2 regions of the Rhodoferax sediminis genome follow, and region 2 is predicted to be linked to the other one. Evidence: riboswitches for the same ligand, from Rfam matches in the RefSeq annotation. Region 2 holds a riboswitch; the other holds the start of a gene.
The links. A riboswitch is a leader RNA that binds a small molecule or an ion and turns the genes downstream of it on or off. The one in region 2 is predicted to bind cobalamin.
Positions count from the first base shown of each region.

Region 1: it holds a riboswitch for cobalamin, as region 2 does, so the genes downstream of both, EUB48_RS08705 (TonB-dependent receptor domain-containing protein) here and EUB48_RS03105 (TonB-dependent receptor) in region 2, are expected to answer to the same signal.

Region 1 is NZ_CP035503.1:1,806,355-1,810,779, reverse strand. Features, by position in the region: gene EUB48_RS08715 (ABC transporter substrate-binding protein) at 1-75, opposite strand, end outside; gene EUB48_RS08710 (cobyrinic acid a,c-diamide synthase CobB) at 72-1,433, opposite strand; gene EUB48_RS08705 (TonB-dependent receptor domain-containing protein) at 1,452-3,284, opposite strand; cobalamin riboswitch at 3,366-3,607, opposite strand; gene EUB48_RS08700 (cell division protein ZapB) at 3,658-3,888, shown strand; gene EUB48_RS08695 (cell division protein ZapA) at 3,885-4,226, shown strand.
Region 2 is NZ_CP035503.1:650,891-655,315, forward strand. Features, by position in the region: gene EUB48_RS03100 (cobyrinic acid a,c-diamide synthase CobB) at 1-31, opposite strand, end outside; gene EUB48_RS03105 (TonB-dependent receptor) at 71-2,014, opposite strand; cobalamin riboswitch at 2,095-2,336, opposite strand; partial or broken gene EUB48_RS03110 (IS21 family transposase) at 2,363-2,651, opposite strand; gene tnpA (IS66-like element accessory protein TnpA) at 2,682-3,077, opposite strand; gene EUB48_RS03120 (IS5 family transposase) at 3,488-4,425, shown strand, end outside.

The sequences.
Region 1 (4,425 bases), 1.2 Mb from region 2:
CCATTCGGTGGTCTCTTCGGTCATGCAGACAATGCGCTGCGGGCCGTTCTGCAACTCAAAATTCAAGGCACTCATGAGACAGTTCCCCCAGTACCGGTCCGGCGCGCGAACAGGGCCGCCACCGCCTGTGGATTGGACGCAAACCACGCATGGAAGTAGCTGGCGCGGAGGCTGCCAGCTTCGTACAAGGCCTCGCCCGCGACGGGCGCCGCCTCGCAGCCCGGCCGCGCAGTGCGGGTGCGGACCGCCAGCGGCGTGGCGCAGGTCGAGTAATGGAAGGTGTGGCCGCGCAGCAGCTGCCCGTCAATCACAAGCTGCTGCGGCCCGAGGGCGGCCAGACGTTGTTGCATGGTGATGCGGCCGGGTAGCAGGCCCCACTGGGCATGGGTCTCGCCGTCCTTTGTCACGAGTTGATCGAACAGCACCATCATGCCACCACACTCGGCCCAGACGGGCTTGTGCTGCGCCACGTGCGCGGCCAGTCCATCGCGTAGACCCTGGTTGCGCGCCAATTGCTCGGCATGCAGCTCCGGGTAGCCGCCGGGCAGCCACACCGCGTCGCAATCGGGCAGTGCGGCGTCCGCCAGCGGCGAGAAAAACACCACCTTGGCGCCGAGCGCCTGCAGACACTCCAGGTTGGCGGCGTAGATAAAGCAGAAGGCCGCATCGCGCGCCACCGCCACCGTGGTGCCCAGCAACGGCTGCGCGCCCGTGGCTGGCGCGGCAGCACTCGCGGCCGGCTCAAACGACACGGCCCAGCGCTGCAAATCAGCGCCGGACATCTGCGTGAGCGTCGTGCCCGCCAGCGCGTCGGCGGCTGCATCGAGCCGCGCCATGGCGTCATCGACCTCGCTGGCCACTGTCAGTCCCAGGTGCCGCTCCGGCAATGCGAGCGCCGGGTTGCGCATCAAGGCCCCGAGCCAGTGCGCTGGCTCGCGCAAGCTGGCCCGCAGCATGTCGGCGTGGCGCTCGCCGGCGACCCTATTGGCCAACACACCGGCCCAGCGCAAGCCAGCCCGGTAATGCTGCAAACCGAGCGCCAACGCGCCAAAGGTCCCCGCCATAGCGGAGGCGTCAACCACCGCCAGCACCGGCAGATCAAACCGCTGCGCCAGATCGGCCGCGCTCGGCGCGCCGTCGAACAGGCCCATCACGCCTTCGACGATGAGGAGGTCGGCCTGCTGCGCTGCCTGGTGCAGGCGTTGGCGGCAATCGGCCTCGCCGGTCATCCACAGGTCGAGTTGATGCACCGGCGCGCCGCTGGCCAGTGCCAGCCAGTGCGGGTCCAGAAAATCCGGCCCGCACTTGAACACCCGCACGCGCCGGCCCTGGCGCGTGTGCCAGCGCGCCAGCGCGCAGGCCACCGTGGTCTTGCCCTGGCCGGACGCCGGTGCCGCGACCAGGATGGCGGCACAGCGCGCCGGCTCAGACATATGGACTCGCTGGCGTCATCACTGAGGCGCCCACCGCAGACTCGCGTAGAAGGTGCGCCCCGCAGTGGTGAACGTGTTGGCGAGCTGGTAGTTCTTGTCCGCCAGGTTGTCGACGCGGGCAAGCAGCGTCCAGTCTTTGCTCAGGTGGGTGCTGGCGTACAGGCCGACCAGGGCGTAGCCGCCCAGGGGCTGCATGTTGGCGGCATCTTCATAGCGCCGGCCGGAGAACTGGGCTTCGGCGCCCACGGTCCACGCGGCGAAATGGGTATCGGCGCCCAGGGTGCCGTGCTGGCGCGCGCGCCGCGCCAACAGATTGCCCGTGCTCAGATCGCGCGGATCCTGCAGATCCAGCGACGCATGAACATTCACCAAACCGAATTGCTGGCCACCCGAGAACGTCACGCCCGAGTACTCGGCTTGTGCGGTGTTGGTGTAACAGCCGAACGGGGACGCACAGGGTCCGGGCGCCGCGAAGCTGATCAGATTGGCAACCCGGTTGCGGTACGCCACGACGCTGAAACTGGCGGCGCCTTGCGCGTAGCGCACGCCGAGCTCCATGTTGCGGCTGGTTTCGGGCTGCAGGGTCGGCACGCCATACTGGCTGAACAGCTGGTACAGCGTCGGCGCGCGGAACGCCGTGCCGGCCGAGGCGGTGGCACGCCATTGCGGTGTGAGGGCAAAACCGTAGGCGGCGCTGCCGGTCGTGCGTCCGCCAAATGCGCTGTCCTGGTCGCGGCGCACATTGAGCTGCAGCGTGTGCCGCCGGTGCGTCCAGCCGTAGCCCAACGCCAGCGCGTTCTGCGAGCGATCGGCGTCGATCGGGGCATTGTCCAGGTGGTCCTCCTTGCGCTCCAGCGCCGCGGTCAGCAGGTGCTCGCCCAGCCGCAACTCGTTCTGGAACAGATAGCCGCGCAAATGGGTTTCGGCCAGGTAGGGCGACGGCGTAGTTTCGTAATGATCACGCGAATCGGTCACGCTCAGTTTGGTGCTGTACACATCGCTCCACTGCGACAGCCAGTTCAGGCCGATGGCGTCCAGCTTGTGCCGGCTGTGGTCGTCCACCGGGCTCGATGGGTTGAAGCCAAAAGCATCGAATTGCGAATTCACGTCGCTCGCCAGCGCCGTAACGTCCACACGCTGCGTCTTGTTGATCTGCAGGCCGAGCCTGGCGTTCCCCGACTCGCTGCGATAGCCGTCGTTGTCCGGGTTGTGGGGCGTGCCCGTTTGCGAGTCAAAACCCGTGCTGGTTTCCCTGGCGAGTCCGAGCGAGTAATCGAACGCCCCGCTGGCGCCGCTGAGCGAAGCATCGACCTTCCTGGTGTTGTAAGTGCCGAATCCGATGCCGATCGACGGTGAGAACGCGCCTTCTCCCTTGCGGGTGAACAGCTGAATTACGCCGCCGATCGCGTCGGAGCCATACACCGCAGCCGCCGGGCCGCGCAGCACCTCGATGCGGTCGATCTGGGCCAGCGGAATGGCCTCCCAGCCGGCGCCGCCGGTGGACTGAGAATCGACGCGCACGCCATCGATAAACACCGCCGTAAAGCGCGATTCCGCGCCGCGCAGAAACACACTCGTAGGAGAGCCGACATTGCCCGAGCGGCTGATCTCGATGCCCGGCACGCGGGCCAGCACATCGGCCACGCCGGTGGCGCCGCTGCGCTCAATGATGTCGTGGTCGATGATCGTGACATCGGCCACCAGGTCGGCCAGCGGTTGCGCCACGCGCGTCGCCGTCACCACGGTTTCCTGTAGCGAAGAGGAAGACTGGTTTTGCGCCAGCACGGGAATCGCGGCACTCAACGCCAGCGGCAGCACGGCAAGGCGCGCACGGGAAAGACAGGTTTTCATGAAGGGAACGATCCGCAAAAAAGCCCTCACCGGCGTCCCCGCCAGTGCTTGGGCGTAACAAGCAGCCAGGCTTGATGAGCCATGGCCGCCACCTTGATGGCCGGTATCCGGGCTGGCGGAGCAAGTTGCGGGTCGCCTTCCCAGGCGCGTGTTCAAGACGCCCAGTGGCTGTGTGACCGGCAAACCGAATCTGGAGGGATTCGTCCGCTTACCGTTGCGGGGGCAGCGCAGGTTAGGTTTGCTGTTGGCAGCGCACCCTCCTGCTTCCCGTTGAACTGCGGCATGTGAACCACACCGCGAGCACCAACGCAGTAATTGTAAAGTCTAAAACTGTCACAAACCCTACAATTGGTATTGAATCACCAGAGAGTCCATGGCAAATCCGACCCCCATCGATCAGATTGCAGAGCGCGTCGAGCGCCTGCTCATGCGTTACGGCGAACTGCAGCGCACGAATGCCTTGCTCACCGAACAAGTGGACACCCTCACGCGCGAGCGCGACTCCCTGAAGTCGCGCCTGAGCGCGGCGCGCGCGCGCGTCGATGCGCTGCTCGAGCGCCTGCCGGAATCGGGCGCGGGCACGACCCAAAAGGATGCCGGATGAAGCAACTCGAAGTGCAGATCATGGGGCAAAGCTACCTGCTGGGCTGCCCCGAAGGCGGCGAGTCGAGCCTGCTCGATGCCGTGGAACGCGTCGACTCCGCCATGTGCAAGATTCGCGATGCAGGCAAGGTCAGGGCGCGCGACCGCATTGCCGTGCTGGCGGCGCTGAACCTGGCCTCCGAATTCTCGCAGCAAAGCGCCGCGGCACTACAGGCATCGGCCAGCGCCACGCCAGGCACGACCTCGCCTGGAGTTGAAAGCGCCGGCGCGGACCCCCGGCTGGACGCCCTGATCGAGCGGCTGGACAGCGCCCTGTCGGTCGACGGTCAACTGCTCTGACAACTCACCGCGATGGCGCGTCTGCGCCTACAATGAAACTGTCTGCGGTGCGTATCGGGCTTTAATTTCCTTGAACCAATGCTCTTAGAGCTCGGGCTTGGTATATCGCTTGGCGAGCGTGATCATCTCGCGTCAGATGAACCCAACACCAGGCTGCCCTCGCCCACCTGAACCCCGGTTCAGGATGCGGGTCCGGTAG
Region 2 (4,425 bases):
CCAGGATGGCGGGGCAGGATACAGAAGGCATTTCGGCGAACTCCTGTGTGTTTTTTGGGCCTGTGGCCACTCAGAACCGAACGCGCATGGCAGCCGTGATGGCACGGCCAGCTTCTGGGTAGATGGAGGTGGTCACCCCCGCCGCGCACCCGAATGCCTGGGTGTAATACTTCCTGTCAAAAAGATTGGCCACCCCCAGCGACAGCTCCACCTGCTGCCACTGGTAGGCGTAGCGCAGGTCCACGGTGGCATAGGCCGGAATGCGGCAGCTGTTGCCGAAATCGGGGTGTTGCGAGGATACCCAGTTCACGCCGCCTGTGATATGGTGCCCCGCCGCCGGCGTCCAATCGGCATGTACCGCCAGCGTGCGTTGCGGCACCAGCGGAACGTCGTTGCCCGCGTAGGGACCGGAACGGAAGTTCGCCTTGCGTACGGCTGCATCGACACGCAGCCCGACCATCTTGGTCAGCGCATGGGAGGCGTCGATTTCCAGACCCTGGCGGCGCGTGGGATCGAAATTGACGTTGGCACCCGCAAAGCCAAAAGGTCCGGCCGCATTCGGATCAAAGCCAATTTCGTTTTCAAGCATGCTCCGATACAGCCGGGCTTCCAGCTTTCCTGCCTCGTAGGCCCAACGCGTCCCCAACTCCAGATCGCGCGAGGTTTGCGGCTTCAGAATCACTCCCGGCGTGGTGAAGCTGAACTCGTCCACATTAGCCAGGCGAAAGCTCCGTCCGGCGCGCCCATACACCGTCACGCCCTGCGCCACCGGCTGACTCACGCCCAACTCCCAGGCGTGCTGCCGGTCCGACAGTCCGGCCGCCGCGCTGGTGCTGTCCTTGGCAATGCGTTCCGTGCGCCAGCCCGCGCTCAGGCGCGTGCCACTGCCAGGCAAGGTAACGTCGTCTTTCACGTACCATGCACGCGATGACTGCTGCGCCACCGAGCCAAAGGCGCCCAGCACGTCACGGCTCCAATCGTTGTAGTCGGTGCCCAGTATCAGCGCATTTTTCACCTCACCGAGCCTGGCTTCGTTGCGCGCGCGCAGCGAGTAGTTGTTCGCGTCGATGTCGTAGGCAAAAGGAAAACCGCTGAGGCTACTGACAAGATTCTTTTGCCGCGAGCCTGCGTCCGCCGCCAGTTGCCAGTTGCCAAGCATGGCTTCGGCGAAAATGCTGTTGCGAGTATTCCTGATGTGGGCGTGGTCGTTCGGCGTCGTGGTTTGCTTTGGATCGGCCGCGTACTGCGCGGCGGTGAGAGCGCCCGGCAAACCCGTATCGAGCGAATCTTGCGAGTAGCGGGCGCCCAGGCGCAACCAGTCGTTCGACCACTGCCCTGTCACCGAAGCGCCATCCACTTTGGAGCGGAAGTTGTCCCGATGGTTGTCGCTGTCGCGTTTCAATCCGGACACGTCGAGCGAGAATCCTCCGCCGGCCACCGTGGCATTGGCTCGCGCTTCCCGCAGCCCGTAGCTGCCGGCCCCTGCATAGACCGACGCCGAGTTGTGGCGCGCCTTGCCGGCGCCTGCCTTGGTCGTGATCAGGATTACCCCGCCGGTAGCGCCTTCGCCATACAGCACGGCGCCACTGCTGCGCAACACCTCGATGCGCTCCACGCTATCGATGGGAATGCCGGCCAGGCGCGTGCCGCCAAGGTCGGCTTCGCTGATCTTCATTCCATCCACCATCACAACCTGGTTGCTATCGGCCGTGATGCCAAAGCCTCGAAGATCCAGCGCGTAATCGCCGCCGCCGTAAAAGTCCTGCCGCCCGACGACACCCAGCAACCGCATCAGCGCCTCATTCACCGTGGTGGTACCGGATGCGCGTATTTCATCGGCCGTAATGACGCTCACGCCAAGCGGCAGAGACTCGGCGGGTTCGGCGAAGCGCGTGGCCGTGACTATGGTTTCATTCAGGGATGCGGCAGGCTGGTTTTGCGCCAGCACGGGAAACGCGGCGGTCAACGCCAGCGGCAGCACGGCAAGGCGCGCACGGGAAATACAGGTTTTCATGAAGGGAACAATCCGCAAAAAAGCCCTCACCGGCGTCCCCGCCAGTGCTTGAGCGTTACGACGGCAAAGCTCGAAGAGCCATGGCCGCCACCTTGATGGCCGGTATCCGGGCTGGCGGAGCAATTTGCGGGTCGCCTTCCCAGGCGCGTGTTCAAGACGCCCAGTGGCTGTGTGACCGGCAAACCGAATCTGGAGGGATTCGTCCGCTTACCGTTGCGGGGGCAGCGCAGGTTAGGTTTGCTGTTGGCAGCGCACCCTCCTGCTTCCCGTTGAACTGCGGCATGTGAACCACACCGCGAGCACCAACGCAGCAATTGTAAAGTCTAAAACAGTGTTTCCCAATTCAGGTAGATCGCCGTACTCCTGTGCGCTGCGAATGAGCGCGTGCTGCTGGGTGAGCGTTGACGCCGACGATGTCGGGGCACCGGCCTGCAGGGGGGCCAAGGCGTTGGCCATCAGCCGCTCGGTCAGCGCCTTGACGTGCCGGTAGCTGAGCACACCGTGTTCTATGGCCTGCGCACAGGCCGCGTCGATGAAGCGATTGGGGTAACGCTTGGCCAGGCCCACGATGCCCCAGAGCTTGCGCTGGCCGACCCCGCCGTTCAATGGCAAACAGCATCTGGTACCGCCGCTGGGCCGTAAGCAAGCCACGCGGTATCTATGCGGATCATCTCAGCCAGTCGCGCAGCCAGGCCGCGCAGGACTCAGCACCTTCGAGCGGCCAGTTCACGCTCACCGAGCCCGTGCCACGGTGAACTTCGATACGGATGTCGCGTTTGATCTCTGCAGGCATGGCCGTAGTCCTAAACGGTTCAACTGCGCCAGCCTGCAGGGTTAGTGGCACAAAGCCCTGCGACGCAACCGACAACCCATCATGGGCATGCTCACGAAGCCAGCGGTGGACAATATTGGCATTGATGCCGTGGGCCAGCGCAACGCCAGCGACCGACGTGCCATCGGTTTGGCACTGCGCTACGACCTGCGTCTTGAGTTCTGGGCTGTAGAAGCGCCGCTTGGGGCGCCCGGCGATCGCCTCGCTCGCCATGGTGTGCATGATCTTCATCGTGCACACCATGCCCGACTGCTGGGTCTATCTCAAGATGGGATCACCGTTTGCTTACCGATCAACTGAAGATGCCTTAGGTCTATGCGTCACAGAGCGCCGGGGCAGGGTGGCAAAGTGCGATCCATGGTTCTGAGTGGGCCTGGTAGCGTCACGCTTGAACCAGGTACGGCGTCACCCTTGAGCCGTGCCCCAGTCGTCCTTGTGCCAAGGGGGCGTCGAGGCCAGTCACCGTTGGGCTGTCTTCTGCCAGAACCCGACATGCTGGAGTTGCAGGCGTCACTGTTGAACTATGCCTCGTCACGGGGAATCGAGCCCTAACAGGCTGTTGAAATTTACCCGCATGTAAACGTCGTCTGCGGGATGGTCGTTATCGATATTGTGTTCATGCTCATAACGGAGAGAATGCGATGCGAGGATCAGACGCAATGCAAGAAGCGCTGTTCACAGTGGCCAAGCTGGAAGATTTTGTTCCTGCGGATCATCCGCTGCGCGGAGTGCGCACGCTGGTCAACGAAGCGCTTGGACGGCTGGGGGGCCTGTTCAACCTGATCTACGCGGACACAGGCCGAGCCTCCATCGCCCCGGAGAAGTTGCTGCGGGCCATGCTCATCCAGATCTTCTTCTCGGTGCGCAGCGAGCGCCAGTTGATGGAGCAGGTACGCTACAACCTGCTGTACCGCTGGTTCATCGGTCTGGCCATCGACGACGCCGTCTGGGACCACTCCACCTTCTCCAAGAACCGCGACCGCTTGCTCGAACACGAGGTGGTGGAGAGCTTCTTCACAGAGGTCATGACCTTGGCCGACAAGTGCCAGTTGCTGTCCAAAGAGCACTTCTCGGTGGACGGCACGCTGATCCAGGCGTGGGCCAGCCACAAGAGCTTCGTGCCCAAGGACGGCAGCAATGACGACGCCAACGGCGGGGAGCCGAGCGGGCGCAACACCCAAGCCAACTGGAAGGGCAAGCCGCGCAGCAACGACACCCATGCCAGCACCACTGACCCTGACGCACGACTGTTCAGAAAGAGTCACAACACCGCCGCCATCATGAGCTATCAGGGCCATGTGCTGATGGAGAACCGCTCGGGGCTGGTGGTGGGTGCCGTCGTCACCCATGCCGACGGGCTGGGCGAGAGAGCCGCGGCGCTGGCGATGCTGGACACCTTGCCCGGTACGCACCCCAAAACCGTCGCCGCAGACAAAGCCTACGACACGCGGGACTTCATTGCCGCCTGTCGCCAGCGCCGCGTCACGCCTCACGTGGCCAGTAACGACACACGCATCGGTGGCAGTGCCATCGATGGGCGAACAACCCGGCACGCCGGCTATGCTGTCAGCCAGACGAT